DNA from 4 places in the Effusibacillus consociatus genome. Region 3 is predicted to be linked to each of the others. Evidence: riboswitches for the same ligand, from Rfam matches in the RefSeq annotation. Region 3 holds a riboswitch; each other region holds the start of a gene.
The links. A riboswitch is a leader RNA that binds a small molecule or an ion and turns the genes downstream of it on or off. The one in region 3 is predicted to bind S-adenosylmethionine.
Positions count from the first base shown of each region.

Region 1: another riboswitch for S-adenosylmethionine. It lies ahead of metH (methionine synthase); the one in region 3 lies ahead of ACFO8Q_RS16045 (trans-sulfuration enzyme family protein).
Region 2: another riboswitch for S-adenosylmethionine. It lies ahead of ACFO8Q_RS20200 (methionine ABC transporter ATP-binding protein); the one in region 3 lies ahead of ACFO8Q_RS16045 (trans-sulfuration enzyme family protein).
Region 4: another riboswitch for S-adenosylmethionine. It lies ahead of metX (homoserine O-acetyltransferase MetX); the one in region 3 lies ahead of ACFO8Q_RS16045 (trans-sulfuration enzyme family protein).

Region 1 covers NZ_JBHSHC010000044.1:46,927-55,027, forward strand. The annotation lists gene ACFO8Q_RS06720 (hypothetical protein) at 1-266, opposite strand, end outside; gene ACFO8Q_RS06725 (IS110 family transposase) at 428-661, shown strand; gene ACFO8Q_RS06730 (hypothetical protein) at 769-933, shown strand; gene ACFO8Q_RS06735 (hypothetical protein) at 1,404-2,147, shown strand; gene ACFO8Q_RS06740 (hypothetical protein) at 2,164-2,670, shown strand; gene metH (methionine synthase) at 2,996-6,457, opposite strand; SAM riboswitch class I at 6,525-6,626, opposite strand; gene ACFO8Q_RS06750 (trans-sulfuration enzyme family protein) at 6,700-7,857, opposite strand; gene ACFO8Q_RS06755 (hypothetical protein) at 7,918-8,094, opposite strand.
Region 2 covers NZ_JBHSHC010000142.1:15,111-23,211, forward strand. The annotation lists gene ACFO8Q_RS20190 (2-isopropylmalate synthase) at 1-1,272, shown strand, start outside; gene ACFO8Q_RS20195 (PilZ domain-containing protein) at 1,502-1,882, shown strand; SAM riboswitch class I at 2,046-2,161, shown strand; gene ACFO8Q_RS20200 (methionine ABC transporter ATP-binding protein) at 2,232-3,245, shown strand; gene ACFO8Q_RS20205 (methionine ABC transporter permease) at 3,246-3,911, shown strand; gene ACFO8Q_RS20210 (MetQ/NlpA family ABC transporter substrate-binding protein) at 3,986-4,813, shown strand; gene ACFO8Q_RS20215 (RNA polymerase sigma factor) at 4,890-5,480, opposite strand; gene crcB (fluoride efflux transporter CrcB) at 5,623-5,964, opposite strand; gene crcB (fluoride efflux transporter CrcB) at 6,003-6,422, opposite strand; gene safA (SafA/ExsA family spore coat assembly protein) at 6,571-7,596, shown strand; gene nadE (NAD(+) synthase) at 7,756-8,101, shown strand, end outside.
Region 3 covers NZ_JBHSHC010000112.1:210,186-218,286, forward strand. The annotation lists gene pepV (dipeptidase PepV) at 1-1,369, shown strand, start outside; gene ACFO8Q_RS16025 (adaptor protein MecA) at 1,454-2,053, shown strand; gene ACFO8Q_RS16030 (DUF441 domain-containing protein) at 2,092-2,544, opposite strand; gene comA (phosphosulfolactate synthase) at 2,618-3,451, opposite strand; gene ACFO8Q_RS16040 (MFS transporter) at 3,565-4,857, opposite strand; SAM riboswitch class I at 5,002-5,109, shown strand; gene ACFO8Q_RS16045 (trans-sulfuration enzyme family protein) at 5,180-6,340, shown strand; gene ACFO8Q_RS16050 (trans-sulfuration enzyme family protein) at 6,337-7,476, shown strand; gene ACFO8Q_RS16055 (hypothetical protein) at 7,507-7,662, shown strand; gene ACFO8Q_RS16060 (Glu/Leu/Phe/Val family dehydrogenase) at 7,758-8,101, shown strand, end outside.
Region 4 covers NZ_JBHSHC010000065.1:2,705-10,805, reverse strand. The annotation lists gene ACFO8Q_RS09000 (chemotaxis protein CheX) at 1-186, opposite strand, end outside; gene sdhB (succinate dehydrogenase iron-sulfur subunit) at 405-1,157, opposite strand; gene sdhA (succinate dehydrogenase flavoprotein subunit) at 1,154-2,911, opposite strand; gene ACFO8Q_RS08985 (succinate dehydrogenase cytochrome b558 subunit) at 2,929-3,543, opposite strand; gene ACFO8Q_RS08980 (homoserine dehydrogenase) at 3,933-5,288, opposite strand; gene metX (homoserine O-acetyltransferase MetX) at 5,285-6,391, opposite strand; SAM riboswitch class I at 6,521-6,644, opposite strand; gene ACFO8Q_RS08970 (aspartate kinase) at 6,727-7,965, opposite strand.

The DNA of each region.
Region 1 (8,101 bases), on a different contig from region 3:
GAACCTACAGCTATTAATTCGTTTTTAGCATCTCCAACGACATGTGATAAATTAAACCAGTTAGCTATCTTATCAATGATTTTTCTGTCATCGGGATTTGAAGGATACAAAGTAAATGACTTATCACATAAAGCACCAGTACAAGGACCTACAATCGTGATAGACTCAATTTCTGTTAACTGTGGTTTCGTGGATGAAGAATTACTGCACCCGGTTACAAAAAGTGTAAATCCAAGGAACAGCAGCAGCAGAGCGGCATTTTTCATGTTTATACCCATTCCTTTCGCTTCGCTCAAGGCACAAAACGGAATGAAATCCGTTAGCTTGATCGATTTTTTTGTATTCTTGATTCACAGGGATACCAGTACACTACAAATCACGCGGGGGTGAGTGGGTCGCCCCAATTATGAGGTGACCGCATGTTTATATGTGTAGATTGCCTTTCCAAGCACAAATAAGTGTCGCTTCGAGCACGCAGATCAAGGCCATTCGTGGCAAGAAGACGGACGAAAAGGACGCCCAATGGATTGCCGATTTGTTCAAGCATGACCTTGTCGCGGGAAGCTTTATGCCTCCCTTGCCGATCCGTCAGCTCCGCGACCTGATACGCTACAGTTTTAAGCTGACGAACTTTTCATCGAGCGAGAAGAATCGGCTCTAGAACAGCTTGACGGTTTCAAAAGCGAGAAACATCCCGAAATCCGAAACCGCTACTTACAACTGAAAAAGCGCAGAGGCCACAAACTCGCCATTATTGCGATTACGCGAATGCTGTTAACGGCCATCTATCACATCTTGAAGAACAAAGAACCCTATAACCCTGATTTGTATAAAAGATCCGATGTTCGTCAAGTAAACCGTGAAATTCCGGTAGAACAAGCGATTTTGTTGGCACAAGCTCAAGGTTATCGTATTATGGCGGCTGCAACCTAATCATTTAACCTTCATATTTTCCTATTTGGTCATCTTTTGATGGCTTGTTTGTTATGCCTTTTTACTTTTGTGGTTACATCTACTGTCGATTTCAGACTTACCCTCCCATTAAAAAGACTCATTTCAAGGTTAGACACGACTAGATGATCAAAGGTTACACGGACTTTTACCTGAACATATATTGCATTTTGTTAGTATCTGTTACCATTGACGTTTTCATGCGACACTAGTGACTGACCACAAAATTTTGTATAACGATGAGAAACGTTAATAACGGGAGGAAAATGAAGAATCATTTACCTTATTATGGAATACTATCATTTACACTATTTGTCATGGTAAAAAAAGTATTATAGTTTAAATATGAAAAATAAATTTTAATTTATTAAAAAGGAGTTGTTTTACCCATATAACATTCTATTTTTTTACTGTTTGATTATTGTTGAATCTCATTTTATAGGAGGATTATAATGAAGGACCCAAAACTATCAACCGCGTTCTTGGCAGGTTTATTATCAATCCTACTAGGGACTAGTGCGATTGCTGCGACTGGACCAACTAATGTCTATACTGGCGGCTATGCACAGTATCCTGATTCTTCATCAGGGCAGATGACAAGCGTCTACTGTGATATTAAAACACCATCCTACCCTGATACCTTCTATCCAAGTGCATCTAATGGCTGGCCAATGATTGTTGGGACCTATTCGAATGGAGCTGACAAAGTACCGTATGTTCAGGTGGGATGGGTAAAAGCGAACGGTGTATTCAGTGGGGAAACAAACGGCGAAGGTGTCCGTTATTTTTGGGAACATAACGATCGTAAAGGTCACTTCTATCGAGTGTTTAGTGCTGTCGGGCCAGCTGAAAATACTACCCATGGTTATCGCGTATATTATGAGGCTGGTGACTGGAAAGGCACTGTAGATGGCGGAAAAATTGGATCGTATCCTAAAATATTTACTTCATTGGGCGCTCAATATTATGAAGAACTAGTATCTCAAGAGGATGTATACAGAGCGGCTTATGCTGGTACTTCAACAAATCATGCGCGGTTCTCAAATATAAGGTACTTTTTTAACAACACCACGTATTATTCACCAACTTTAAATATGTCTAGTGATGGAGTTGGAAAATACGATCAGTCGAATTACTCCTCTACTAAGACCGACCAATCTCAGTCTTATATTGAATTTTGGGACTCACGTAGATAAAAGGAGGAACCTGTAGATGAAGAAAACTTCTCTGTTTATAGCTGTGGCTTCTGTAGCTCTGTTTGGAGGGGCTCTTCTAATCAACAACTCTAGCAATAATCTGAATACAGCCTCAGCCCAAGTGGAAAATGTAAAGACACAACATGATCTTGAGAAGCTAAAGTTTGCAAAAACGAAACTCGATGTTCCTACCAAACCTGCAATAATTGACGAAAAGACAGCAATTGAAAATGCGAAGAAAGCTTTCAGTTACTTTACAAAGGACGCAAAAGAAGTAACGGTAGAGTATCATTTAATGACAAACCCAGAGTTTGAGCTATTTTCAGAAGAGGCTCTTGCTAAGAACCCTAAACTTAAAGAGAAAAAACATATGGATCAGTTACCAGTTTATATAGTCTCTTTTAAAGGATTATCCCAATTGACAAGCGCTCCAGCAGGGTCGAAAGGTGATATGATTACCGAAAACAACATAGTTGTAGATGCAGAAACTGGAGTAGCATTGATGGGATTCTCCTATCGGTAATTCCAACAAAAAGGGATTTATACCCTAAGTGTTGATAACGAAGGGGCTGTCCCAAAAGCGTGCTGACAAATGATGCAGACCCAAAAACGAATCAGAAATATATCCCGTATCACAATATAAGTGGTACGGGATAGCTGTTTTTGTTCAAATTTGGTTACTGAATGGGGCAAAGATTTTCCGAAAATGACTTTTGGGACAGCCCCTTCGTATTAGGGGTCTGAACAGCTTTTTTTGAAAAAGCTCTGTTAAAGGATAATGTTGATTTTTAGGGGGGGAGCATTGGCCCTTCCTTCAATGGATTGCATTCACTCCACCGGAAACTTTCCTACTCAACATTAAAATATCTTGCTTCAGGATGAGCAAATACCATAGCCGACACAGACGCTTCCGGATCCATCATGCACCCTTCCGTCAGTTGGACGCCGATATCTTCCGGTTTCATTAACCGGAACAACTGCTGCTGATCGTCGAGATTTGGACAAGCGGGATAGCCGAACGATACGCGAATGCCCTGGTACCTTGCACCAAACCGTTCCTGCATCGTCATTTCCGCAGGATCGGGGAAGCCCCATACGTCACGCATGATATGGTGAATCCGTTCCGCGAACGCTTCCGCCAATTCCAATGCCAGCGCTTGAATCGCATGGGATCGGAGATAGTCGCCTTTGTCCTTCCACTCATTGGCGATCTCTCGAACCCCTTTCCCTGCTGTTACCACAAGGAACCCGACATAATCCATCACACCGCTTTCGACCGGCTTCAGAAAATCGGCCAGGCACAGATACGGAGCTTGCTGCTGCCGCGGGAACGAGAATTTCTCGACAACCTTCGTATGATCCTGCGGATCATAGATGAGAATGTCATTTCCCGAAGATTGTGCGGGGAAGAACCGGTACATGCCCTGAGCCTGAATGACTCCCTTGTCTTTGGCTTCCTGCAGAAGCTGATTGATCACTTCCATCAGTTCGGTTGTCTTCGGATCTCCTTCTTCCAGCAGCTTCTCAACGTTCCCTTTCACTCCAAGGTGTTTCCCCAGCAACATGCGCAGGTTGATATACGGCTGCAGGAAAGAAATCGGATAATCCCGCAAAACGTGACGTTCCAGATCAGGCGGGAGTAAGACCGGTACATTGCGGTCAACAGTAGAACGTTTTTCTTCCGCTGCGTCCTGGACCACCGTGCCCGCTGTGCCCTTACCCGATTCCATCACATACGAATTTTGAACCTCGCGCAGTTCCTGCACAAGAGCTTTCCTTTGTTTTTCATCACTGAGCCGGTTCGCCAAATCCAGCCCGTCCATCGCATCTTTGGCGTAAAGCACCAGACCGTCATACTCCGGCGCAATCCTTGTATGGGTAAACTTCCGGGTTAAGGCAGCTCCGCCTACAAGGATCGGCACATCGACTCCTGCCTCCCGCAAATCCTGGGCGGTGGTCACCATCTGCTGGGCCGATTTCACCAACAGACCGGAGAGGCCAATTGCATCCGGTTTCTCCTGTCGGTAGGCGGCAATTAGCTGTTCCGGCGGAACTTTAATTCCGAGATTGACTACCTGGTACCCATTGTTGGACAGGATGATCTCCACCAGATTTTTGCCGATGTCGTGTACATCCCCTTTAACGGTTGCCAGCAGGATCTTGCCTTTAACGGCAGACTCGGATCGCTCCATAAAAGGTTCCAGATAGGCAACGGCCGCTTTCATCACTTCGGCGCTCTGCAGCACTTCCGCCACAATTAACTCGTTGTCGTTAAACAATCGGCCGACCTCTTCCATGCCTTTCATCAGCGGGCCGTTTATAATATCCAGCGGCGGATATTTGGCAAGTGCTTCCTTCAGGTCGTCAATTAACCCTTCTTTCGTACCTTCCACTACATAGTTGGCCAATCTCTCTTCCAGTGTGAGATTGGAAACTTCCTTCACCTTCGTAACTTTCTTTTCGCGGTAGAAAGCAGTGAACTCTGCAAGCGTGGCATCATTCGTATTAAAAAGAAGCTCCTCTGCCATCCGCCGTTCCTCGTCCGGAATCGACGCATAGCGTTCCAACTTCTCCGTGTTAACAATGGCGTAATCAAGCCCGGCTTTGGTGCAATGATAGAGGAACACGGCGTTCAGCACTTCGCGGCCTGTCGGCGGCAAGCCGAACGACACGTTCGACACGCCCAAAATGGTACCGCACTGAGGATACTCTTGTTTAATGAGACGAATCCCTTCTACCGTTTCAAGTGCGGAACCGATATATTGCTCATCTCCGGTACCGACAGGGAACACCAGCGGATCGAAGATAATATCCTGCGGGTTCACACCATACTTGTTCACCAGCAGATCATAGGAACGTTTGGCAACCTCCAGTTTACGTTCCCGTGTTACTGCCATCCCCTGCTCGTCGATAGTTCCGACAACAACCGCAGCCCCATATTTCGTGATAAGCGGAGCAACTTCCTCGAAACGTTCTTCCCCGTCTTCCAGGTTAATTGAGTTGATGATCGCTTTTCCCTGTGAATGCTTCAATCCCAGCTCAATCACTTTGGAATCGGTGGAATCGATCATCAGGGGCACTTTTACCTTTTTGACCACATAGTGCAGGAACTTCTCCATGTCCCCATACTCGTCCCGATCCGGATCCGCCAAGCAGATGTCGATCACATGAGCTCCCTTTTTCACTTGGGCTCGCGCAATTTCAGACGCGTCCTCATACAGCCCCTCTGCTATGAGAGTCCGAAACTTCTTCGATCCGATGACGTTCGTCCGTTCTCCCACCATCAGCGGACGATTGTCCGGCTCCAGGTACACGGTTTCGATCCCGGAAACTGCCGGGAGATGGCCCTCTGCAGCGTGACGCGGCTTATAGTCTTTTAATGCTTCTGCGAGTGCATGGATATGTTCCGGTGTCGTACCGCAGCAGCCCCCCGCAATATTCAACCAGCCTTGTTCTGCGAATCCGGCCATTTTTTTCGCAAGTGCTTGCGGGGATTCGTGGTAATGACCGTTCTCGTCCGGCAGTCCCGCATTCGGATAACAGCTGACCCCGCACTGAGCCAATTCTGACAGAGTACGCAAATGGTCACGCATGAACTCAGGGCCGGTTGCACAGTTCAACCCGACAGTGATCGGTTTCAAATGTTCGAGGGAAATATAGAACGATTCGATGTTCTGACCGGCCAATGTCGTACCCATTGGTTCAATGGTGCCGGATAACATCAGCGGAAGTTCCACACCGAGTTCGTCAAACGCTTTTTTAATTCCAAGGCTGCCCGCTTTCACATTGAGTGTGTCCTGTGCCGTTTCAAGCAGCAGGACGTCCACGCCGCCCTGTATCAATGCCTTCGCCTGCAGGTAATAATCTTCCGTCAGTTCCTCAAAAGTGGTTCCCCCTGTGACCGACAGCGTTTTTGTAGTGGGACCCATTGCACCCGCCACAAAACGAGGCCATTCGGGAGTAGACCATTTTCGTACTGCATCGACCGCCAGCTTCGCGGCAGCCAGGTTGATTTCATCCGCCCGGTCCTGCAGGTTATACTCTGCCAGTACCAGTCGGGTAGAGCCAAACGTATTCGTCTCAATGATGTCGGCCCCTGCTTCCAGATACTTCTCATGGATCGCTTGGATCACATCAGGACGTGTGAGGTTGAGGTACTCGTTGCAGCCCTCGTATTCTTCCCCGCCAAAATCTTCCGCAGTCAGATTTGCCTGCTGGATCATGGTCCCCATCGCCCCGTCGAGGATGAGAATTTTCTTCTTTAGTTGTTCCAAGATTGGATGTTGAATCTTGTTCGCTGACGTGCTCATGCTGGTTCCCCCTGTCTATAACAAAGCCCTCTCCAGAATGAGAGGGCTGATCGCTTCAAGTCCGCTCCTCCTATCTTCCAGAACGCTTTCTGCTGGAATTAGCACCGTGTGATCGCACCGGTTGCTGTGGTTTCATCGGGCCAGTTCCCTCCGCCACTCTGGATAGAAGTATGAAAATATTTTAATTTTTATTTAGTTTGCATGAAATAGTGAATGCTGTCAAGATGATTTATGCGGATTTATTACTCCAAAGCCATGTCCAGATCCTGCCATATATCTTCCACATCTTCGATCCCAACGGAAAATCGCACAAGCCCATCCCAAACTCCCGCTTTCTCCCGCTCTTCTTTCGGAATAATGGCGTGGGTCATGGAAGCCGGATGCTGAATCAGTGTACCGACATCCCCCAGTGAAACGGCCAGGGTACACAGTTTCACCGAATTCATGAGCTTGACGCCCGCTTCATATCCTCCCTTTAAGACAAAAGAAATCATCGCTCCCGGTCCCTTCATCTGCTTTTCCATGATCGCTTTGTCTTCAAATCCCGCCAATCCCGGAAAAAACACCTGAGCGACGGCATCGTGCTTTTCCAAACGCTCCGCCAAGACTTGTGCATTGAGTTGGGCACGATCCATCCGAATGTGCAATGTGCGCATCCCTTGAGAAAGAAGCCATGCATCCATCGGAGACATGACGGCCCCCATATTTTTCTGCACTTCTTTCCGCATCGGATCAATAATATCCTTTCTGGCCACCACCAGGCCGCCAATCAGATATCCATGACCGGACAGGTATTTGGTTGCGCTGTGCACCACAATATCAATTCCATGCAAAATCGGATTTTGCAAGTACGGGGACAGAAACGTGTTATCGACAACGGTCAGGATCCGTTTTTGCTTGGCCAAATCCGCCACACTGCTCAAATCAACCAGGGACAGAGTGGGATTTGAAGGCGTTTCGAAGTAAATCACTCTTGTTCGTTCTGTGATGTGGGGCTCCAGATCTTCTGCTGTTTTGAATGGGACAAACGTTACGTCGATTCCAAACTTTTTTACCGTTGTAGTAAGAAACGCATGAGTTGCCCCGTATAATGCAGTGTGGGCAATTACGTGATCTCCTGCCTGCAGAATCCCAAGGAGACAGCCTGTAATGGCCGCCATTCCTGATGAAAAAGCGAGACAACCTTCACCGAATTCAAGTTCCGCCACTTTCTCTTCCAACTCACGAACGGTCGGGTTTCCCAGACGTGTATACATGAACCCGGGGTCTTCCCCCGCAAAACGTTGGGCTCCCACTTCCGCATTTTCAAATACAAAAGTCGAAGTCATATAGATAGGTGGAATATGGGATCCATAGCCGGGATCTTTCTTGACTTTGACAAGTTTGGATGCATACTTCATTCAGTCGCTGCCCCCTTTTGTTCTCCCCTTTTGCCTTTCCCTATATTCTATCCTTCCCATTTATCCCTGGTACAAAGAATTAACCGCACGCCGGATTTGGCCCAAGCCCTGTTCCAAAATCAGACGGGGGCAAGCGATATTCATCCGCATAAACCCTTCACCGCCGAGTCCAAAACCGCGTCCTTCATTCATCGCCACTTTTGCTTTTTCAAGCATAAAACGAGGCAGTTCTTTCAAGGTTCGG
Region 2 (8,101 bases), on a different contig from region 3:
GCAACTTCTCCGATTCATATGCAGCACAAATTGCGGATGACACCGGAGCAAGTGTTGGAGCAAGCGGAATTCGCTGTTAAGTTGGCACGCAAATATGTACCCGATGTTGAGTTTTCTGCTGAAGATGCGGGACGTTCCGATCTCGATTTTCTTGTAAAAGTGGCTGAAGTTGCTGCGAAATGGGGAGCATCGGTGTTCAACATTCCGGATACGGTCGGGTATTTGACACCGGATGAATATGGACAGATATTCAAGTACATCCGTGACCACGCATCAGGTGCGGATAAATTGAAATTGTCGGCTCATTGTCATGATGATCTTGGAATGGCGGTTGCCAATTCGTTGGCTGCCATTTTGGCAGGGGCTGATCAGATCGAAGGCGCGATTAACGGAATCGGTGAACGGGCGGGTAATGCGGCGATCGAGGAAGTAGTGTTGGCTCTTGCTACTCGACCAACTATTTACCAGGCCACAACCAGCCTGGATCTTTCCCAGATTGCCCGTACCAGCCGATTGGTATCGAAACTGACCGGTATGGTCGTGCAGCCAAATAAAGCGATTGTCGGTGCCAATGCGTTTGCTCATGAGTCCGGTATTCACCAGGACGGAATGTTGAAAGAGAAATCCACTTATGAAATCATTCGTCCGGAAACCGTGGGAATGGCAGATACGAAGCTTGTTCTGGGTAAGCATTCGGGCCGCCATGCATTCAAAGACCATATCGCGTCCCTCGGGTACGATCTTGATGGTGAGGCTTTGAACACAGTATTCCGCAAGTTTAAAGATCTTTGTGACAAGAAGAAGTATGTAACGGACGAGGACATTCTGTCCCTGCTCCTGGAATACGAAGTTGATACTTCCAAGCTTTCGTATCGTTTAGAATTCATGCAGGTATCCTGCGGTACACACGGCGTTCCGACAGCAACCGTTGGGTTAATCGATGACGAACAAGGTCTGCTGCAGGAAGCGGCTGTTGGAAACGGGGCGTTCGATGCGATCTCCCGTGCAATTGATCGGATTACCGGGGAACAGGTGGAACTGCTCCATTACCAGATCGACTCGGTAACTGGGGGACAGGACGCTCTCGCGGAAGTGAGAATTCAAATTCGGCAAGGTGAGATTGTCAGCAATGGGCGAGCCACTTCTACGGACACGCTGGAAGCGGGTGCCCGGGCCTATCTGGATGCTGTTAACCGATTAATTATGAAACGCATGGATACTTTCGGCAAAGATTATCGACGGATGAAAGAGAAGGCTGATCTCCACGCCTAAGAAGATTTTTGCTACCAAAGTCCTATCTGCATCCCAAGCGCTTTCCCCTTCTGCGGAAAGTGCTTGTTTGTTTTTTAAAGGGACCCCTTGTCCAATCAAAGAAATTAAAAATAGGACTGAAGTACCTAGAGTCGTCGAACCTCTCTGTTATAAATTATTAACACCATTTACAGGTGCAATTGAAGAATTTGGTATTGGGGTTTCGGGGGAATACGGGGAGGACACGAGTATGCAGCAGAGGGAATTTTATCGTCTGAATATCACCGCTTTTTGTTCGCTTCGTTTGCGTAAATTGGGGGCGAAGCAGCTGCCTTTCGGGGATGAGTTCGAGGTGGAAATTCAAAATATTTCGGGTGGCGGGCTTTGCTTCCTGACGGATCGCGATTTGCCCATCAGCGAAGTTTTGGTATGGCAATTTCAGATTGATATTCCGAATCATGAAATCAACGTTTACGGTCAACTAGTTTGGAAACAAGCAGAAACGGAAGAGATGTTTCTGTATGGAGTAAAATTCCTTTTCTTCAAAGAAGATGAGCAAAGGAATCTGATCTCAAAAATTAATACTCTCCAAATACGTCGTAAGCAAGCGGAAAAGTACGCAGCATGGTAATCGAAATATTTTCCTGAAAAATCCTGCAAATTAATTTTTAATAATTGCGGGATTTTTGATTTTTTTGTTTCATTTTTTTGTATTGACTTTATCTTTCTGGGTACGATATACTCGTTCTTGTATTTTTAAAATGATAAATTGAATACAAATGATTTGGAAATTCTTCTTATCAAGAGAGGCGGAGGGACAGGCCCAATGAAGCCCGGCAACCGGCTCATCCTAATGATGGGTGTCGCGGTGCCAATTCCTACAAGATCGTTTGATCTTGACAGATGAGGAGGGGCGCTGGATACAACAACCCTTTTTCATTCTGTGAAAAGGGTTTTTTTATTGAACGGAGGTGAAACGGATGATTCTGCTGCAAAATCTTTATAAAGATTATCAGGTGAATGGGAAACTGGTTCCTGCTTTGCGCGGAATCGATCTTTCGATAGAAAAGGGAGAAATTTTCGGTGTGATCGGCCATTCCGGGGCGGGAAAGAGTACACTGATTCGCTGTATCAATCTGTTGGAGCGTCCGACTTCCGGGAGCGTAGTCGTGGATGGTGTGGATCTGACGGCTTTGGAAGATCGGAAGCTGCAGGAACAGCGCCGACAAATCGGCATGATTTTTCAACATTTTAACCTGCTTTCATCTGCCACTGTCGCGGAGAATGTGGCGTTCCCGTTGAAACTTGCCAAACGGCCCAAGGCGGAGATCGAGCGCAAGGTATCGGAGCTGCTGTCTCTGGTCGGTTTGGAAGGACATCGGAACAAATATCCGGCTCAATTGTCCGGAGGGCAAAAACAGCGTGTCGGAATTGCGAGAGCATTGGCAAACGATCCTAAGGTGCTGCTGTGTGATGAAGCGACATCTGCGCTTGATCCGCAAATAACCAACTCGATTCTTGCCTTGCTGCGAGATATTAACAGGAAACTCGGCATCACTATTGTATTGATCACACACGAAATGCATGTGATCCGTTCGATTTGTGACGGGGTCGGAGTGATTGACGGAGGGAGAATTGTTGAGTCAGGAAAGGTCGTCGATGTATTTTTGAAACCTCAGCACCCGACAACGCGGGAATTTGTCGAGCAAGTGGCTGACTCGGTGGAACTGAGAGAAACGGTGGCACACGAAAAATCTTCCGGTGACCGAATCATTGTCCGCATCACTTTCCTGGGCGAGCAGACTTACCGGCCGATTTTATTCCAAACCATGATGGAAACCGGTACTTCGTTCAATATCCTGCAAGGTACGATTTCCCGGATGAAAGATACACCCTACGGTCAACTGGTCGTGGAATTGGATGGCGACGCCCAACAAGTCAATTCGACCATTGAAGCATTGCGCCTGCGTGGGCTTGATGTGGAGGTGATCTAGTTGGAATTGACATTCGAAAATTTGGATTGGGCAGAGATTGGACAGGCAACCATCGATACGTTGATTATGCTGGGGCTCTCGGGATTCTTTACCGTTTTGATCGGGTTGCCGCTGGGAGTGTTCTTATTTTTAACTTCACGAGGACAGCTGCTTGAAAATCGGGTATTCTATTCAGTTACATCTTTTGTTGTAAATATCCTGCGATCGGTGCCGTTTATTATCCTGATGATCCTGCTAATCCCGTTCACCAAGCTGGTTGTAGGGACTTCAATCGGCGTGGAGGGTTCCATTCCGCCGCTTGTGATTGGCGCGGCCCCGTTTTTTGCCCGGTTGGTGGAAACTTCCCTGCGTGAAGTGGATCGCGGAGTCATTGAAGCGGCCCAATCAATGGGAGCCTCAAACTGGCACATTATTTGGAAAGTGCTGCTGCCTGAATCCCGCCCGGGCCTTATCGCGGGAATCACGATCACTACGGTGGCACTTGTCTCCTACACAGCCATGTCAGGGGTAATTGGTGGCGGAGGACTGGGAGATTTGGCCATTCGTTACGGATATCAACGCTTCCAGACAGATGTCATGATTGTCACGGTTCTGATCCTGCTTGTGTTGGTTCAGATCCTCCAAACATTCGGAGACAGATTGGTTCTTCGCTTCAGCAGAAAATAATCGCAGGCAAGGTCGCAAAACGATCTTTCCATAGAGAAAAAATGAATCGCAAAAATTGAAAGGGGAAACTGGAAATGAAAAAATGGCTTGTTCCTGTAGTATCACTTACGCTTGCATTCTCGTTGGCAGCGTGCGGCAAGAAAGAAACTGCACCGGCTCCTTCCGCCGGCGGCGAAAACAAAGAAGTTACTTTGAAGGTAGGAGCTACCGCAGTTCCTCATGCGGAAATTCTGAAGTTTGTCCAACCGAAACTGAAAGAACAAGGTGTGAACCTGGAAATTAAAGAATTCAACGATTATGTACAACCGAATGTACAAGTATTCGAAAAACAATTGGATGCAAACTTCTTCCAGCACGTTCCTTACCTCGAACAGGAAAACAAAGACCGCAAAATGAACCTTGTAAAAGTCACAGGGGTTCATATTGAGCCGTTCGGCGCATACTCAAAGAAAATCAAGAAAATCGATGATTTGAAAGAGGGCGCAACAGTAGCGATTCCAAACGATGCCACTAACGGGGGCCGTGCGCTTGCGTTGCTTGAGAAGAGCGGTGTAATCAAGCTGAAAGACGGAGTTGGCATTGCAGGAACTGTGAAAGACATCGTAGAAAACAAGAAAAACGTAAAGATTAAAGAACTGGAAGCTGCTATGCTGCCGAGGGTGCTCGGGGAAGTGGATCTTGCGTTGATTAACACCAACTACGCTCTTCAGGCACAACTCGTTCCGACCAAAGATGCGCTCGTGATTGAAGATAAGCAGTCGCCGTATGTGAACATTTTGGTTGCCCGTCCTGACAACAAAGATTCGGCCGCAATGAAAAAGCTTGCAGCCGCTTTAAACACTTCGGAAGTGAAGAAATTCATTGAAGACAAGTATCAGGGTGCGGTCGTACCGGCGTTTTAATTAAATAGTGCGTTTAAACGATTGGGACTGTTTTTCGCAGTCCCTTTTTTGATGGACTTGAATCAGTTCGTCGAACTCAGGATTCAAGGGATTTGTCACTGAAATCACCGCCTCCCCCTTCTGCCAGTTTTGTTACCTTTACTTTTAATTCCAGCTTGGCTCTGTGAATTCGTGATTTTACTGCCCACGGGGAAGTCTCCAGGGCTTCTGCAATTTCTTCATCCTTTAGGCCAAGATGATACTTTAGCATAAGTACCTGCTTGTATTCGGGCCTCAATTCAGAGATGCACTGCCTGAGCATATCGGTCACGAATCTTGCTTCCACAATCTCCTCCACAGGAGAACCAAAATCAGGGATTGAATTCTCATTCTCTATAAAGGCGTCATCAATTGCCAAATCGTTTCGTTTTTTTGCCTTTCGGAGGAAGTCCAAAGCGGTTTTGGATGCAATCGCCCCCAACCAGGCACCCATTTTTTCTCCGTCTTTCAGAGTATGCATCTGTTTGAAAGCCTTAATAAACGTTTCCTGCACAATATCTTGGGCGAGATGAGGGTCTCGTGTCATGAAGTGGGCGGTTGTGTAGACGCGGGGGTAAAACATTTCAAATAACACTCGTTCAGACTCTCTATCTTGTTTCATTAGCTTGCTTAACAACCATTGTGCCATGTTCCATTCCCCCTCCCTTGTTGCCCCTGTCTATCAGAGGTATAAGGGATCTTCCGTAATTTGGATAATATCTAATGGTATTCGATGGGGGGACGGAAAATCCTTTACCGATTTCCATAATGGTTAAAAACTGGGATCCGCTTCATATATAAAGGCCCAGCCAGCATGCAACAAAGCCGGTCGCCACCGATGCAAGCACGTAAGATAGACCGCGTTCCCATTCTTTTGCCTGTAACATTTGAACCGTCTCATAGCCGAAAGTGGAAAAAGTGGTGAAAGCCCCAAGGAATCCGGTCCCCAGGAGTGACCACACGGAGGGGGCAGTCTGAAGATTTGCAAGAACCCCCATTAGGAAGGAGCCCGATGCGTTAACAAAAAAAGTGCCGATAGGCCAACGTATGGGCAGCTGTTTCATCAGCCAGATTCCGGCTTGCCATCTTACAATCGCTCCGAATGCTCCTCCGATTGCCACTAAGCTCCACATTTTCAGAACCTCCCGATTAAGAATACATCGAATCTTCATTAGCTTGGGGACCGGTTGCCTTTATCCGCCTCCTCGTTTGGCATTCGCCCGGACAGTTTGCGGGCAAGTACGGTCGCGGAATAGCATGCGGCAAGTCCTGCAGCCAAACTTGTTAGAACATACAAAAACCCGACAAGAACATGCCCGCCGTTCAGAAGAGTGAGAACCTCCAAAGAAAATGTGGAGAAAGTGGTAAAGCCGCCCAGCAACCCGGTGGCCAATCCCAGGCGAAGGGCGGCAGGGATTGTTCTATGTTCCGCCATTTGGTAGAAAAAACCGATGATGAAACAACCGGTTAGATTTGCTGCAAAAGTCGGCCACGGGAAGAGTGAGTCCGGCGGAGCCGGAAGAAACAGGGAGAGTGCATGGCGGCCCAAGGCCCCAATTGCGCCTCCGACAGCCACCGATAACAGATTCATTTTGCGTAACTCCTTTATAAAGCGGTTCTATTTGTAATTTATTATACCGGGATTCCCGACAGATGCCCAATTTTTTCATTTTCATGGCAAATGCCCGCCGGGCGCATATACTGCAAGTGATATTTGACTAAAAGGGGAGGACGCCGGGTTGAAAGTTCACGTGGTCCAAAAGGGAGATACATTATGGAAGATTGCCAAAATGCACGGGGTACCCTTAGCCTCTGTTATTGCAGCGAACCCTCAAATTGCCGATCCGGATAAAATTAATGTCGGAATGAAAGTAAATGTTCCAACGGAGGGGGAAAACGTTGCAAGTCCAACTCCGGAAGTTACACCTGGTCTAGGTCACGCGGGGACACTGCCGGGTGCCGAGATGCCATTCGAACCAATTCCAATGCCGGAGGGGATGAACATGACCAAATATGTGGTCCAAAGCGGAGATACGCTGTGGAAGATCGCAAAGAAAACAGGCCATTCTCTTGCCAGTATTATTGCGGCCAACCCGCAAATCCCGAATCCCGATATGATCATGCCGGGACAAGTAATTAATATTCCGACCCATCATCATGGCGATATGACTGGAATGCCGGTGGGACCCGGGCTGAGTCCAAAAGAAATGATGACGATGCCAAAGGCAAAGATGACAGAAATAAAACCTATCAAAGCCGCACCAGTGCCGCCTGTACCTATGCCGCCTGCACCTATGATCCCGCCCGCCCCGATTCATCATGAAATCGATGTGACGATGCTTCACTATCATCCGCAATACCATGTAGAATTGAAGCCATATGCCAAAAAACATCACGTCACCAAGCCGATTCCTATGCCGGCACCTAAGCCCGCCCCGGTTCCAACGACCGCACCTGTATTTTTTCCGCCACCTGTGTACGGTCCGTGCCCGCCGGGAACCTATCCGGCGATAATGGATGAGTGGGGAAATCTATATCCTTATCCGGTGTTTCCCCACATAATGCCTTATATGATGCCCCCCTATATGTTCCCCCCGATGCCAGTACCGGCTCCCGGGATGGGTATGGCGCCGAGCGGACTGCCAAGCGGACTGGGGCCAAGTGGTTTTTCCCCACAATCTGCACAAGATTGGCAGAAAATGTTCCCCTCCACACCGAAGATGACCCGTGGAGAAGAGGGAGCCGAAGAACCATCGGAAGAGTGAAAATACAAAGAAAGCACCCCAACACCGAAAGACAAGAATGTTCTTTCGGTGTATTTTTATTCAATTCTTGTTTTTCCGGAGAGGAGAGGTATACTGAAAAGGAAAAGAATTTCTGTCATGTCAGGATTGATTACATACGTGTAAGGAGATGCTGCAAGCATGGAGACGAGAAAAGTGGTGAACGTAATCAGCGGGGTCAACAGCCCCAGCTATGGACTTGTACAGAGTGAGGAAAACGGCACATTGGTGTGCACATTGTCGGGTGCCCATTTTTCCAAAGGGAGTGTTAGGGTTCCACTGGAAAATGTGCGATGGATGGAAGACGTTCGGGAGGGTGTCGCGCAGTATACGATCGACAATTTGGTTTGGTGGATTCGTGAGCGAATTCATGAAGCGAATGCAAAAGGTGTTATCGTAGGAGTGTCGGGTGGAATTGACAGCGCGGTTGTATCGGCCCTCTGCAAAAAGGCGTTTCCAGAGCAGTCGTTAGGATTAATCATGCCTT
Region 3 (8,101 bases):
GATTCAGTCCCATCGTCAGCAAATCATCGGTTGTCTGCAGGAACTTCTGCGGATTCCAAGTGTCGGAGAAGAAAGCTGCGACCCGAACAAACCTTTTGGTGAAGAGACCGACCGAGCATTGCAGTACATGTTGAATCTGGGTGTCTCACACGGGTGTAAGGTTCGAAACGTTGATGGCTACGCGGGACATATCGAGATCGGCGATTCAGATGAATACGTTGCGGTACTTGCTCATCTCGATGTTGTTCCCGCCGGGACAGGCTGGACTTATCCGCCATTTGGCGCTGAGATTCATGAGGGAAAGATCTTTGCAAGAGGAGCCATTGATGACAAAGGACCGGCAATGGCAGCCTTTTACGGATTGTTGGCCGTCAAAGCAAGCGGTCTGCCTCTCAGGAAAAAAGTCCGTTTGATTCTCGGTATTGATGAGGAAACAGACTGGCGCTGCATGGATCACTATTTTCGGAAAGAACCGCTCCCTTGGGGAGGGTTCACCCCTGATGCTGATTTCCCTTTGATCTATGCGGAAAAGGGGATTCTGCATTTCGCGTTGTCTAAACCAAGGGATTCCGTTCATGGAATCAACCTGTATCCTGTCGAAATTATTGGGGGAGATCGCCCCAATATGGTACCCGATTCTTGCAGAGCCACACTGATTGTTTCATCCCAATACATTCCGGTTTTCCAAACAACACTTGAACGATTTTGTAACGAACACGGAATATCTTATACGCTGTCCGAACAAGGGGAAACTAAATTTGCTTTGACAGTTGAAGGGAAATCAGCCCACGGCAGTTTACCGGAACTTGGCGTGAATGCAATCACTCTCATGGGGAAAATCCTTAGTCAATTCCCATCTGCCGAATCAGCGTTTTTCGAGTTCTTGTCGTCCGCCGATCCTGAGGGAAGTTTTTTGGGGATTCAATGTTCCGATGAAATAACGGGAAAGCTATCGTGTAACCTCGGACTTCTTGAAGTGAACGAAAATTCGGTTCGAATGGTGTTTGATGTTCGATATCCTATAGACCGAACGGGTGAAGAACTGGTACAATTGGTTCAACAAACAGTAAGACAATTCAGTTTTCAATTGGACGTGCTCAATGATAAGAAGCCTCTCTATGTACCCAAGGATTCTCCTGTGGTTACGACGCTTCAGCGGGTATATGAAAAACTTGCGCATCAATCATCCGTACCCCTTGCAATAGGAGGCGGTACCTATGCCCGCGCTATACCGAATGCAGTGGCATTTGGCCCTCTGTTCCCAGGTATGGAAGATTTGGCCCATCAAAAGGATGAATGCATTGACATTGAGCATCTGATTCAGATTACCAATCTGTATGCAAATGCCATCTATGAGTTAGCGAAGTGATCTGGTAATCCACGTTACAGAACCATTTATCGAAATGGTGAATAATTCAGAGTAAGAACTCCCGTCTGTAAAGGAGTGATTCAAATGGTAGTAGAAAGGCTTGGAAATAACAAAGTAAGAATCTTCATCAGTTATGAAGACTTGGAAGAACGCGGAATTGACCGTGATGAAATTTGGCAAAACGGGCGCAAGGTTCAGGAACTGTTCTGGGATATGATGGAGCAGGCCTATCTGGAAGTCGGATTTGAGGTAATGGGGCCGATTGCAGTGGAAGCATTCACAATGCCGACTGAAGGTGTTGTCGTAATTGTTACCCAAGTTCCGTCCATTCCTGAGGAAACAGACAAAAATAGGGAAGAAGAATTCGCTGCCGATGAACAAATCATTACAGTCGACCACAGTACTGCAATTACTTTCATGTTTGATGATTTCGAAAATGTGCTGTCGGCCGCCAAGGTGGTCTTTTCATCGTTTGACTTAACCACTTCCTTGTACCACTATAAAGACCGGTACTTCCTTTTTGTGAACGAGGAAGAGATGGAGCAGGAAGACTCCGATGCTTTGTGGGCGCTGCTGTATGAATATGGAACAATGTCCAATGTAACGTTAGCGGTGCTCGAAGAGTACGGCAAATTGATCATCAAAGACACAGCGATCGAGACGCTGAACCAGTATTTCGCATAATAACAAGCAAAGAAGACGGGAGCCGATCCCGTCTTCTTTTATCGGAACAAAAAATAAATTTTCATCAACAAAGCGGCTATTGCGGCACCCATAAGCGGTCCGACGGGTATTCCTTTCATGAAGGCAATCCCGATGATGGATCCTATAACAAGCCCCAGCATCAACTGAGGCTCCATACGGAGCATAATGAGCCCTTGCCCGTTTAGATAGGTTGCTACAATTCCTCCGAATAATGCAAACAATCCGGAGGTAGTGAAAAATGTACCCCATAATTCCTTCGTTTGAATTTTTCCGTTCACAAGCGGTACCAACACTGCGATCATCAAAAACAACAATCCTATTTCAAGTCCGCGTCTCTCTAAAGCGGGAAAGAATCTTTGCAAATTGGACAGTTTCAAGATCAGCAGGACACTTGCGGCTGTAGCAAGAATGCTTGCCCTTCCCACGATGCCTACGATAATCAACAAAACGAGGACAATTTCACCGGCCATAAGCCCCACCCCTTGTATCAATCCATACAAATATATGGACAAGAAAGGGGGCATATGCGAATCAAATTCCGATTCACTCAACAATCATCACGGGAGGATACAAAGGGTTGTTCGTTAACCGGAGAGTATCGCTGCGAAGCCCCCGCCGCAAACATTCGACGGAAATAATTTCCGATGGGGCGAGATTTCCCAGGTTCACATTGGAGCCGAATCTCGAAATCAGTTCCTCCTGCTGAGATTTTAAAGGTGCTTCCCAGATTAATGAGTCGATCGACTTGAGTTGTTCGAGAAGCTGGTCAACATCATCTTTCCTGATCGAACCGTTCGCTTCATACACACCTACGGATTTGCCGGACTCGCGTCCTTCTATAATCACCTTAAACGCGCCTGCTTCGAGATCCTGTTCAATCGTTTCCAATTGTTCTTCGATTGGCAAGTGTACATTCGTTTCTTTCTTTCCTACTTCACTCAGAACCACGAATCCCATGTTTCTGGCCTCTTGAATCAGTTCCCGGCGAAGTTTTCTGTCAAGAGTGATGGTTCCATCAGAAATTTCAATGGCTGAAAATCCAATTTTTTTGGCGCTTCGCATAAATTCCTGCCAACACCCCTGCAGCACTGCTGCCTCAAGGAGAGTACCGCCCGGATAGATTTGAATGTCGTGTTCGCGCAATATGTTAATTTTATTTTGCAGTATGGATTTCGAGTACAGCATGGCGGTTCCAAAGCCTAGTTTCAGGAAATCGATATAGGGGCCGGCCATTTCTACAAGATCCAATGTTTCACGAATTCCTAGTCCCTTGTCAATCAGCATACTTAAACCGCAAGTTCGTGGTTTGGAAAAACGGCCGGGCAGCGGATCACTTATAATCGTATTCCACGGTCTTTGCGGTAAAAATTCGGTCATGATCAAAAAACTCCTTTCCCCTCGTGCAAGTCAAATTCCTTAAGGGTTTGGTAACCTTGACACAACAATGGAAACTGGGCTCCAATATCGTATGCGAAAAACGGGCGTGGGTGTTAAGCCCGTGCTTTTCTTTTTGCCAGAAGTTTTCGGAGGGTTTCGAAGGGAAGAGTGCCGGGTGCTGGCGGGGATGGGGCATCGTTGCCGGGAACACGGATAAGCCAGGTGGATAACGCTGTGGAAAGAAGGGCGAGACCTGCTACCGAAAGAAACATTGCAGCAGTTGAAAGTCCCATTAACCAGGTAAAAACAGGCGGACCAATAGCGACTCCGAGAAATCTGACCGATCCGTAAAAAGAGGTAACGATCCCACGTTCCTCCATACTCACGGCAGAGGTGATCAGCATATTTAAACAGGGCAATACCAGACCGGTTCCGATTCCGCTGATCACAAGCAGGGCCAGCAGCAGGTAAGTATTTCTGACAAAGGAACCGGAACCCAGGGAAACGGCGACGAGGATCATCCCGACGATAATCAGCGTCTTCATTAACCCTTTTTTCTTTTTAATGTTGGATCCGGTGATATAAGAGCTCAAGGACATCGCGAGCAAAGGAATTGCTAATATTCCGCCCTTCAACAGTCCATCAATTTTGTATGTTTCTTCCAAAATCTGAGACAAGTAAAAGAGAACCCCAAACAGAATGAAAAGCGAGCTTGCACCCGCAAAGTAAGCTGTGAGCAGCCATTTCCATTCCCGCTTAAAAATTTTTTTTAGTGATTGTAAGTATTCCGGTATTTTTTGACTTTCTCCCGTTTTCTTCGGTTCCTTTATGAAATACCAGATTGCAAGCGCTGCCGGAATACATAAAACAGGGAAAGCCAAAAAGGCGCCGTACCAAACAATCATTGCAATCAATACACCTAAAATCGGACTCAGGACTTTACCCAGCCCGTTGGAAGCCTCTATTAATCCAAGGGCTTGACTGCGGGCACCTCCTTTGAAAATATCTCCCGCCAGAGCCATCGCAATCGGTGCCGTTCCGGCAGCACCAATCCCCTGCAGAACTCGACCAGCCATGATGATTGCATAGGGCTTCGCCAGCATGAAAGCTGCCAGGCCGGATATGAGACCACCAAGAGCATACAAAAGTAATGCGGGAATAATCACGATCTTGCGGTTAAACCGATCCGAAAGGAAACCGGCCAGAGGGATTATGATTCCCGCCGGAACCGAAAACAGTGTGATAACCAAACTTGCTTGAAATTTGGATATATCAAGCTGTTCCTGCATAGTCGGCAGAATGGGGATCAGCATCGAATTGCCCAACACCATGATAAGCGGAACGCTTCCGAGAGCGATGAGCGGCAGAACCGAAACTTTGGAACTGGTAGAGGTTGATTGCGCCATTCCGTTCAGTCCTTTCCTCAGTGTACAAGTAGTGTATCCATGAATCAGACTCCGATTGCAGGCAGTTGTTGTTAATCCACTCTTGACGAGCTGGCCCAAAGGTTGTACAGTGTATCCAAGAACCAAAGAACTGAATTATTTTGACTCTTATCCAGAGCTGGCGGAGGGACTGGCCCGATGAAGCCCGGCAACCTGAATCTTGTTTAAGATTTGTGGTGCTAATTCCTGCAGGTAGTACCTGACAGATAAGAGGAGGACTTCGGAAATTCACAAGGTCTTTCTCTTTAGAGAAAGGCCTTTTTTAAGTCAGGAGGAGATCACGATGAAAATTGAGACACGTTTGGCGCAAGCAGGGAATCGTCAAGATCCGCGCACAGGAGCAGTATCACTGCCGATTCATCATTCCACCACATTTTCTCATCCCGCTTTGGGGCAAAGTACAGGTTTCGATTATACACGAACTTTAAACCCGACGCGAAAAGTGCTGGAGGATACGATTGCCGACTTGGAGAACGGCACCAGAGGGTTTGCGTTTGCTTCCGGGATGGCTGCAATCGGCTGTTTGTTTGAAATATTTGAGCCCGGGGATCATTTGATTGCATCCAATGACTTGTACGGTGGTACGTATCGATTGTTGGAACAAATTTTGCGAAGAAAAGGCATCACCACCACCTATCTGGATTCCGGGGACTTGGCGGCTGTGGAAGCGGCTGTGCAGCCGAACACGAAAGCGATTTTTATCGAGACTCCGACCAATCCGACAATGAAGATCACTGATATAAAGGGCTGTGCCGCCATTGCGAAAAAATACGGTCTGCTGACGATTGTGGACAATACGTTTATGACCCCTTATTTCCAGCGTCCGCTGGACCTTGGCGCAGATATCGTACTTCACTCGGGAACCAAATATCTTGGTGGTCATAACGACGTGTTGTGTGGATTAATCGTGGTTAAGGATGAAGAACTGGGCGAGAAATTATTCTTTTTGCAAAACTCGATTGGGGCAGTGTTGGGACCGCAAGATTGCTGGTTGATGATTCGTGGGATGAAAACTTTGGCTCTTCGGATGGAGAAACACCAGGAGAATGCCCAGCTGGTTGCAGCATGGCTCGTTAAGCACCCGCAGGTAACAAAGGTGTATTTTCCGGGCCTAACCGATCATGAAGGCAAAGAGGTTCATGAAAAACAAGCTGCAGGATACAGCGGCATGCTGTCATTTGAAGTGGCAGACGAAAATATGATCGAGCCGATTTTGGCAAGTGTGAAAATGATTACTTTTGCCGAAAGTCTTGGGGGCGTGGAATCGTTAATCACCTATCCGGCAAGACAGACCCATTTTGATATTCCGAAAGAAGTACGGGAGGCTTATGGAGTAACAGACAGACTTCTGCGCTTTTCGGTTGGTATTGAACACTACCAGGATATCATTGAGGATCTGGCTCAAGCTTTAGAGGCGGCCAAGGTTGGGGCGGTGTCAAAATGAAATTTCAGACGAAAGCTCTTCATACCGGGGTAGAGGTCGATCCGATAACCGGCGCCTCCAGTGTTCCGATCTACCAAGCTTCTACCTTTCATCAGGAGGAATTTGATTCAACCCAGGAGTTCGATTACGCCCGTTCGGGTAATCCTACCCGAAAAGCGCTGGAACATATTATCGCGGAACTCGAAGGAGCAAACTACGGGTTTGCGTTTGCATCCGGCATGGCTGCAATCACGGGAGTATTGCTGACCTTGTCCTCCGGATCGCATGTTGTTGCTTGTGAAGACATTTACGGCGGAAGTTTTCGGGCGCTGACCCGTGTGTTTTCCCGTTTGGGGATTCAAACTGCTTTTGTGGATGCTTCCGACTTGGACAAAATTGATTCTGCGATCCGCCCTGAGACAAAAATGCTTCTTTTAGAAACGCCTTCAAATCCAACCCTGAAGATTATTGATTTAAAGGGAGCAGCCGAAATCGCAAAAAGAAAAGGGGTTATCACAGTTGTTGATAATACTTTCATGTCCCCTTTCTTGCAGCGGCCTCACGAATCAGGCATTGATGTGGTGGTTCATTCAGGGACCAAATTTTTGGGAGGTCACTCTGACGTTGTTGCGGGACTCGTCACCGTTCGGGATGAGGCGTTAGCCAAAGAAATTTATTTAATCCAGAATGGCTTCGGAGGAGTACTCGGGCCGCAGGATTGTTGGCTGCTCATGCGAGGCATTAAAACCCTCCCCGTCAGGATGACCCAAAGTCAGCAAACAGCGGGAGTGCTTGCAAATTACCTGGCTGCCCACCCAAAAATCAAGAAAGTGTATTACCCGGGTCTGGATGAACACCCTGGCGGTAAAATCCATTTGCAGCAAGCGGACGGTCCTGGTGCGGTATTGTCATTTGAACTGGATGATGCCGAAGCGGTTCGCCGATTTGTAAAAGATTTGCAGCTTCCCATGTTTGCTGTAAGTCTTGGCGGCGTGGAATCCATATTGTCGTATCCGGTGAAAATGTCTCATGCCGCGATGCCTGAACCGGAACGTCTGATCAGAGGCATCAACGGAGGATTGCTTCGCTTTTCGGCAGGGCTGGAAAGTCCTGAAGACCTGATCGAGGATATAGAACAAGCTCTCAAGGGAATATAAAAGTACATCGACAAAAAGGGAGCTGTCCATATGAGACCGGAGTCAGAGGAAACATTGATTAAAGCGGATAACCCGGATGACTTGGAAGGAGCGATATCTGAATCCGCACAGGGAGACCCCGATACATTGGTGGAACAGGACAACCCGGATGATATAGAAATCCCAGATCCATCTTTGAAACATTGAACTTTTGGTCAAGACGTGCTTTCCTAAATGAATAGGGTCAGGTTATACTATCCTTGCATGTCTTCATTTGATTTGCTATTAAAGGTGGTTTAAGAATGAGTAACCGGACAAACACGAAAAATCAAGGAGAGTCATTAAACGTATTGACTCAGACCCAGATGGTGATTAAGGAAGCGTTAAACAAACTGGGGTACGGGGATGAAATGTACGAGCTTCTGAAAGAGCCGCTACGTGTTTTGACTGTTCGCATTCCGGTGCGTATGGACGATGGAACTACCCGCGTTTTCACCGGATATCGTGCGCAACACAACGATGCTGTAGGTCCGACAAAAGGAGGGATTCGGTTTCATCCGGATGTGACCGAAGACGAGGTTAAAGCCCTTGCTTTGTGGATGAGTTTGAAGTGCGGGATCGCACAACTGCCCTACGGCGGAGGAAA
Region 4 (8,101 bases), on a different contig from region 3:
AGGAACAAATCCAAAGGCTACGCTGCCGTCCACCTCACCTTTCAAATCAATCAATATCCACAAGTGCGAATCGTGAAGCTCTGTGTGACTTGGCGAAATGGTCCCTGGCACGGCTGGAATGCTCGTCATTTGCTCAAGGACATTTTTTGCCGATTGCATAAAAGGATTGATAATCTGTACTCCCAAAGAAACACACCCCTCACGTGCACATTAATGTCGTTAAACAGTTAAAATAAATTATACACCCAGATCATTTATTCCGACACATTTTTACAAAAATTGAGCCTTAAGTCCCAAAAGTCATCCTCCATTGGTGGAAAGGTCAAAGCTCCGCAGTTCCCGGAAAACAGATAAAAAGCCTTTCACCACAAGTGTGAAAGGCTTTTTATGTTGATCAAGAATTTTTATTTGCGCAGCCAGTTGGTCAGAGCATAGCGGTTCGTGGCCGCATTCATTGCTGCGATCGAAGTTGTGAGCGGAATGTTTTTCGGACATACCTGCACACAGTTTTGCGAGTTCCCGCATTCATGAATTCCGCCTTCACCCATCAGAGCTTCGATACGTTCATGAGAATGCATCGAACCGGTCGGGTGGGTGTTAAAAAGACGAGCTTGCGAGATGGCGAAAGGCCCGATAAAGCTTGTTTTCTCATTTACGTTCGGACATGCTTCCACACAAGCACCGCAGGTGAAGCATTTTGAAAGCTCATACGCCCATTGACGATCCCGTTCTGCCATGCGCGGGCCAGGTCCCAAATCATAGGTACCGTCGATCGGAACCCATGCTTTTACCCGCTTTAAAGCTTCAAACATGCGGGAACGGTCTACCACCAGGTCGCGAAGTACCGGGAATGTGCGAGCCGGCTTCAGACGGATGGGCTGTTCCAGCTTCTCAATCAAAGCGGTACATGCCTGACGCGGCTTACCGTTAATGACCATCATACAGGCCCCGCAAATTTCTTCCAAACAGTTTGATTCCCAGGAAACCGGGGCCACTTTTTCCCCTTTTGCATTTACGGGATTTCTCTGGATTTCCATCAAAGCGGCAATCACGTTCATGCCGGGACGAAGCGGCACTTTGAACTCTTCCGTATATGACTTTCCATTGTGTGTATCCTGACGTTCAATAATCAGATGAACCATTTTTTGTTCGCTCATGATTTGGTCGCCTCCTTATCCACACTGTAGTTGCGCAAGCGTGGCTTGATCAGAGAGGTATCCACGTCTTCGTAGTGAAAAGCAGGTCCATCCGAGGTCCACTTAGCCATTGTCGTTTTCAACCAGTTCTCATCATCACGTTCCGGGAATTCAGGCTTATAGTGTGCCCCGCGCGATTCGTTCCGGTTGAGAGCGCCAATCGTTATTACCCGGGCAAGTTCCAGCATGTTCCACAATTGACGGGTGAAAGGTGCCATCATATTTTCCCAACGGGAAGTATCCGCCATACCAATCCGCTTGTAGCGTTCCATCAGTTCAAGAATCTTTTCGTCCGTTTTCTGCAGACGGTCATTGTGACGAACAACTGTTACGTTGTTGTTCATCCATTCACCGAGCTCACGATGAATTTGGTATGGGTTTTCGTTCCCTTCCATCTTCAGAATATCCTCGTACTGCTGCTCACGTTTCTTGCGTTCTGTTTCAAAGTAATGCTGCGCAACATCGCCGGAAGCTTTCTTCAAGCCCTTGATGTACTTAACAGCGTTCGGTCCGGCCACCATTCCGCCAAAAATCGAAGATAGCAGCGAGTTTGCGCCCAACCGGTTCGCACCATGTTGTGAATAGTCACATTCACCTGCAGCAAAGAGACCCTTAATGTTGGTTTGCTGATCATAATCCACCCAGAGACCGCCCATTGAATAGTGAACGGCAGGGAAAATGCGCATCGGAACTTTACGCGGGTCGTCACCAACAAATTTCTCATAAATTTCCAAAATACCGCCCAACTTGACATTTAGCACTTCTTTCGGAATATGGGAAACATCCAGATACACCATGTTTTCCCCGTTGATGCCAAGTCCCAAATCCACACAAACGTGGAAAATTTCACGAGTTGCGATATCACGCGGAACAAGGTTTCCATATGCGGGGTATTTTTCTTCAAGGAAATACCAGGGTTTTCCGTCTTTATAGGTCCAGACCCGTCCGCCTTCACCACGCGCCGATTCGGACATCAGGCGCAATTTATCGTCACCGGGAATCGCAGTCGGATGAATTTGGATAAACTCACCGTTTGCATAATAAGCTCCCTGCTGATATACGGCAGAAGCGGCAGTTCCTGTGTTGATAATGGAGTTTGTAGTGCGGCCGAAAATCAAGCCAGGGCCGCCAGTCGCAAGAATTACAGCATCACCGACAAAGCTGTGAATTTCCATCGAACGAAGATCCTGCGCAACAATCCCGCGGCAAGTGCCTTCATCGTCCTGAACGATCGACAAGAACTCCCAGCCTTCATATTTCTGCACCAATCCGGCCGCTTCAAAACGACGGACCTGCTCGTCCAACGCATAGAGAAGCTGTTGACCTGTCGTAGCGCCCGCAAAGGCTGTACGGTGATGTTTCGTACCACCGAAACGTCGGAAGTCCAGCAAGCCTTCCGGTGTACGGTTAAACATAACCCCCATCCGATCCAGCAAATGGATGATTCCTGGTGCCGCTTCACACATTGCTTTTACCGGAGGCTGGTTCGCAAGGAAGTCCCCGCCGTAAATCGTATCGTCAAAGTGTTCCCAAGGAGAGTCTCCCTCGCCTTTGGTGTTCACCGCTCCGTTAATACCGCCTTGTGCGCACACAGAGTGGGAACGCTTAACAGGAACAAGCGAAAATAAATCTACAGGAATACCGGCTTCGGCAGATTTGATTGTGGCCATGAGGCCGGCCAATCCGCCACCAACAACAATAATACGTTGACTCATGATTCAGTCCCCTCCCTTTACGCCCCAGGATACTTAAACGCCCAGAGAGCGCTTACTCCCAGAAATGAAATAGCTAGCCATATGCCGCCCATTACATATGCGGACATACGCTGTGAGCGAGGACCTATCGTTACTCCCCAATGGATCAGGAAGCCCCAAAGACCGTTTGCAAAGTGGAATGCCGCTGCTACTACTCCGATAATCATAAACCAGAAAGCGATCGGGTCTGCAATCAGAAGCGAGACCATGTTGAAATCAGGATTCTCACCGCTGAAACGGGTTGTCCACAAATGCCACACGACAAAGATAAATGTAATAACCCCTGTGATGCGCTGCCAGACAAACATCTGGTTGCGGAACCAAGAAAACTGTCCACTGTTATATCCGGAAGTCATTGCGATGTACATACCGTAAACACCGTGGTACAAAAGCGGTAAAAAGATAAATAAAAACTCGATTACCCCCAAAAACGGCAAGCCTTGGATTCCCAATACCGCTTCGTTATAATGCTCCGCGCCTTTCGTTGCTTTCGCATTGGTAAACAGGTGAAAAACCAAGAAAAGACCTACAGGCAATACTCCTGTCAAAGAATGCAGACGTCGAAACCAAAAATCTTTTTGTTGTTGTGCCACTTGAGTCTGGTCCTCCCTTCTAGAATCGCCTTTCAGGCGTCCGTCCTACTGCATGCGCTTTCTTTCACATGCTGGTGAGACTTCTCTCTTTGTAGTTTTTTTTTTGCGCCCCCTTTATGTAAAAAAACAGATAAAGTTGATTACGAAAAGAAGGGTAACCGATCCCCTCGGTTACCGTTCTTTCCTGTCTGCCCAGGAAAGAATAAAACGTGGTATCTTTAGTAACCACATCTTATTCTTTCCGACAGTCGGAAAAACTTCCTCCGCACACGCATTTCTTTGGAAGCGTGCTGCTTAGAAGCTTCTCTGAATAGCCATTCACTCTATCGAAAATTGTCGCACTTTATCAATAATGTGTCAAGAATATTACAAGAGTATTTTTCCCAAAATCAAACGCTTTGAGGCATGAATAATTCACTTTCCTTTGAGTTTTGGGACAATTCGTGTCCAACGTTCGCTTCGCCTTCCGCAAGGCATGGAATCACAAGCTGAGAGAAAGAATCGGCAATTTGCTGCTTTAAGAACTCCTCGATCACATACCCGGAAACACCGGCTGTCACATATCCAAGAACAACTTCCTGCCCGTGGGATGCTCGAACTTTCTTTAGAATCGCTCCTCCCAATTTTTCGACAAAGTGGGTAAACACTTGCTCCGTTTGAGCCGCTGATTCTCGTGTACAGTCCAAGCGCACCAAATTGTTTTGAACTTCTGTCCGCCCCTCAAACTGCTGCAGCGGGGTATTCCAACTGGAAGACCTCAGGACATTTCCCGAGTTTTGCAGAAGAGCCATTAAATCCTCCAACACCGCACTCGCCGTTGGATATTCCCCGGCCCCTTTTCCGATGAAAGTCAGGTCTCCCACCACATCACTCGAAATCATTACTGCATTAAAAACATCATTCACCCGCGCGAGCGGATGGGTCAGCGGCAGCAATCGAGGTCCGACGGACAGCTCAATTCCCTGCTCCGTTCTGCGAGAGCGCCCGAGCAGTTTAATAACATAACCAAACTCGCGGGCCCACTGCAAATCTAAAGGCTGAAGGCGGGTAATTCCTTCTCTCGGTATATCATGGACGGGAACCTTTACATCAAACGCGAGATTGGTCAGGATTGCCAGCTTATAAGCCGCATCAAAACCTTCCACGTCGCTTGTAGGATCCGCTTCCGCGTATCCAAGTTCCTGCGCCTGCACCAAGACTTCACCAAAAGATTGCCCCGTTTGTTCCATTTTCGTGAGAATATAGTTTGTCGTTCCGTTGAGAATCCCGGATACTTCCTGGACACGATTGGCGGTTAAATATCCTTGGAGAAAGCGAATCACAGGGATTCCTCCCGCCACACTCGCTTCAAACAAAAGTTGAACTCCCGCTTCTTCCGCCGTTTGCAGCAGCTCTGCCCCGTGCTTTGCAAGCAGTTCCTTATTCGCGGTGATTACATGCTTTCCCGACCGCAAAGACTTTAAAATAATGGTACGGGCAGGTTCCAGTCCTCCCATCACTTCAATAATGATTGGAATATCCGGAGAGGTAAGAATCAGATCCGGATCCGTGATGATCTGTTCCCGGGCCACTTCCACATTTCGTTTTTTCTCTGGATTTCGCACCAAAATATACGGGATCTCAATCCTGCAGCCCGTTCGCTCCGCAATCGATTCCCCGTTTTGGCTTAACGCTTTCAAAACTCCCGATCCTACGGTTCCCAAACCCAGGAGGCCCACCCGCACCGTTCTCTGTTGTCTGTTCATTTTGTTTTCCCTCCGTTTTCCAAAAACTCCCCTACCCATTCGTTCATGATTTCAAACTCGATCAAAAACGCATCATGCCCGTGAATGGTCTTCATCTCACGGTAGACGACTTCTTTTCCCTTTGCCCGCAGCAATTCGGCAGTGTCCAGAAGTTCACCGGCAGGGAATAAAAAGTCGGAATCAATTCCAATCATCAACCCGCGGGCGTTAATTCGGTCCAACACATGTGAATAGCTTCCGCGTCCGCGCGATACATCGTGCAAATCCATCGATTTCAGCAGATAAAGGTACGAATTGGCATCGAATCTTTGAACCAATTTATCACCTTGGTAGTTTAAGTACTTTTCCACCTGAAACTCGGATTCCATAACAAACGGATCGTCGATTGGAACCATGGAGTGTCCGAACCGCTCCTCGTACAACTCAAAGCTTCGATACGTAATCATTCCGAGCCGCCGGGCAAGATTGAGACCTTTTTGCGGAAATGTTCTTCCGTAATAATTCCCGTTGCACCAAGCCGGGTCATTATAAATTGCCTGTCGCGCGACATTGTTAAAGGAGATTCCCATTGCAGAAAATCGGCCGCACGTGGCGATCGGAATATACGTTTCCATCATTTCCGGGTAGGTTACCGCCCATTCGAAAACCTGCATTCCTCCCATGGATCCCCCAATGACAGCATACAGACGGTCGATTTCCAGGCTTTTGACCAAATGATATTGCGCTTGCACCATATCGCGAATGGTGACTATCGGGAAACGCATGCCATAGGGACGGCCATCAAGCGGATTGATCGATCCCGGGCCAGTCGAGCCGGAACACCCGCCCAGCACATTTGCACAAATAACAAAATAGCGATTGGTATCAAGCGCTTTTCCCGGTCCGATAAGTCCGTCCCACCAACCGGGGTAGCCTGCCGTAGACCCCGCATGGGAATCTCCGGTCAATGCATGGCAGACCAAAATCGCATTGTCTTTGGCAGAATTCAACGTGCCGAATGTCTCGTAGACAAGCGTTGCATCTGTTAATTCCCGCCCACTCTGAAGTACCAGATCGGGCAGCTTATATTCTTTTCGTACCACGTCTTCAATTCGTACCGCCATGCGCTCGCTCACACCTCACCTATGGAAAAGTGACGCCAGGATTGACTCCCATTCAAAAGACGGCAATCGTCGGAGAAAAAACGAAAGACCCCACTCAACTAAGAGGGGGTCACATAAATCGATCGCCGCCTCTTATCTATCAGAATCAAATGATTCTGCAGGAATTGGCACCAAGAATCCCACCTGAAAAAAGGTGCAGGATTCCGGTTGCCGGGCTTCATCGGGCCAGTCCCTCCGCCACTCTGGATAAGAGTTTCATCACGCACTATTCACTTGAATCGTTGAAAAGAGTTTATCACGGGGATAATCAATCGTCAAGAATATTTGACCGACTGTTATTTTGCCACAGCAGCCGCCTCTACGGCATCAAGACCGAACGCGGTATGCAGTACCCGAACCGCTTTATGAACATCGGAAGCGTCGATAACACAGGACACTTTGATTTCGGACGTGCTCACCATCTTAATGAACATTCCGTTCTCCGAGAGAACCTGGAACATCTGAGCAGCCACGCCCGGATTGCTGATCATTCCCGCTCCTACAATCGACACTTTCGCCAGTTCTTCCTCACAAACGATTTCATTGGCGCCAAGACGAGTTTTCAGTTGGGTCAGAACTTCAATTGTACGGTGCAAATCGTCCTTCGCCACGGTAAACGAAATGTCGCTGCGATCATTATGGACAACGCTTTGTACGATAATATCGACGTTAATATTTTCTTTCGCAAGCGTCTGGAACACAGCCTGCAGGTTGTCATTTCGGTTTGGCACGCCAACAAGCGCTACCTTGGCCACGTTCAAATCATGTGCGATACCTCGTACAATAATCCCTTTTTCCATAAGTGCCTCCTCTTTCACGAGTGTTCCCGGATTTGATTTAAAACTGGAACGAACCATTAACGGTACGTTGTATTGTTTCGCATATTCAACTGCACGCGGATGAAGTACTGCCGCCCCCAGGTTGGCCAACTCCAGCATCTCGTCATACGAGATTTCAGGAATCTTGCGAGCAAACTTTACAACGCGCGGATCGGTTGAGTACACACCCTCTACATCGGTGTAAATCTCGCATAAGTCCGCTTTCAGAGCAGCTGCTAACGCGACTGCGGTTGTATCCGAACCACCGCGACCAAGTGTCGTAATGTCTCCGTCTTCAGAAACCCCCTGGAAGCCGGCAACCACGACAATTTTCCCTTCTTCCAACTCGGCGAAAATTCTTGACGGATCCATGTCGGTAATTCTCGCTTTGCTGTGCACCGCTTCCGTACGAATTCCGGCTTGCCATCCGGTAAACGATACACTGTCTTTTCCAAGGTCCTGCAAAGCCATCGCCAACAATGCGATGGAAATCTGTTCTCCTGTTGTCAAAAGCATATCCATTTCACGGGCAGGCCGTTTCGAGGACACCTTGCATGCAAGATCGATCAAATCATCAGTCGTGTCCCCCATTGCAGATACGACCACAACGCAGGAATTCCCTTGATCCACAGTATCCGCTACACGTCGGGCGACTCGTTGAATGTGCTCGGGACTTGCAACAGAACTTCCCCCAAACTTTTGAACGGTTAATGCCACACTCTCCACTCCAATCTGTCATATCATCTTGTTGTTTAGTTTTATCGATAACTCGCCGATCATGCTAAGGTCAAAGCAAAAAGCGGCAATAGAAGGTTGACTCAGGTCACCCGTCTACTGCCGCCTAACGTGTCTA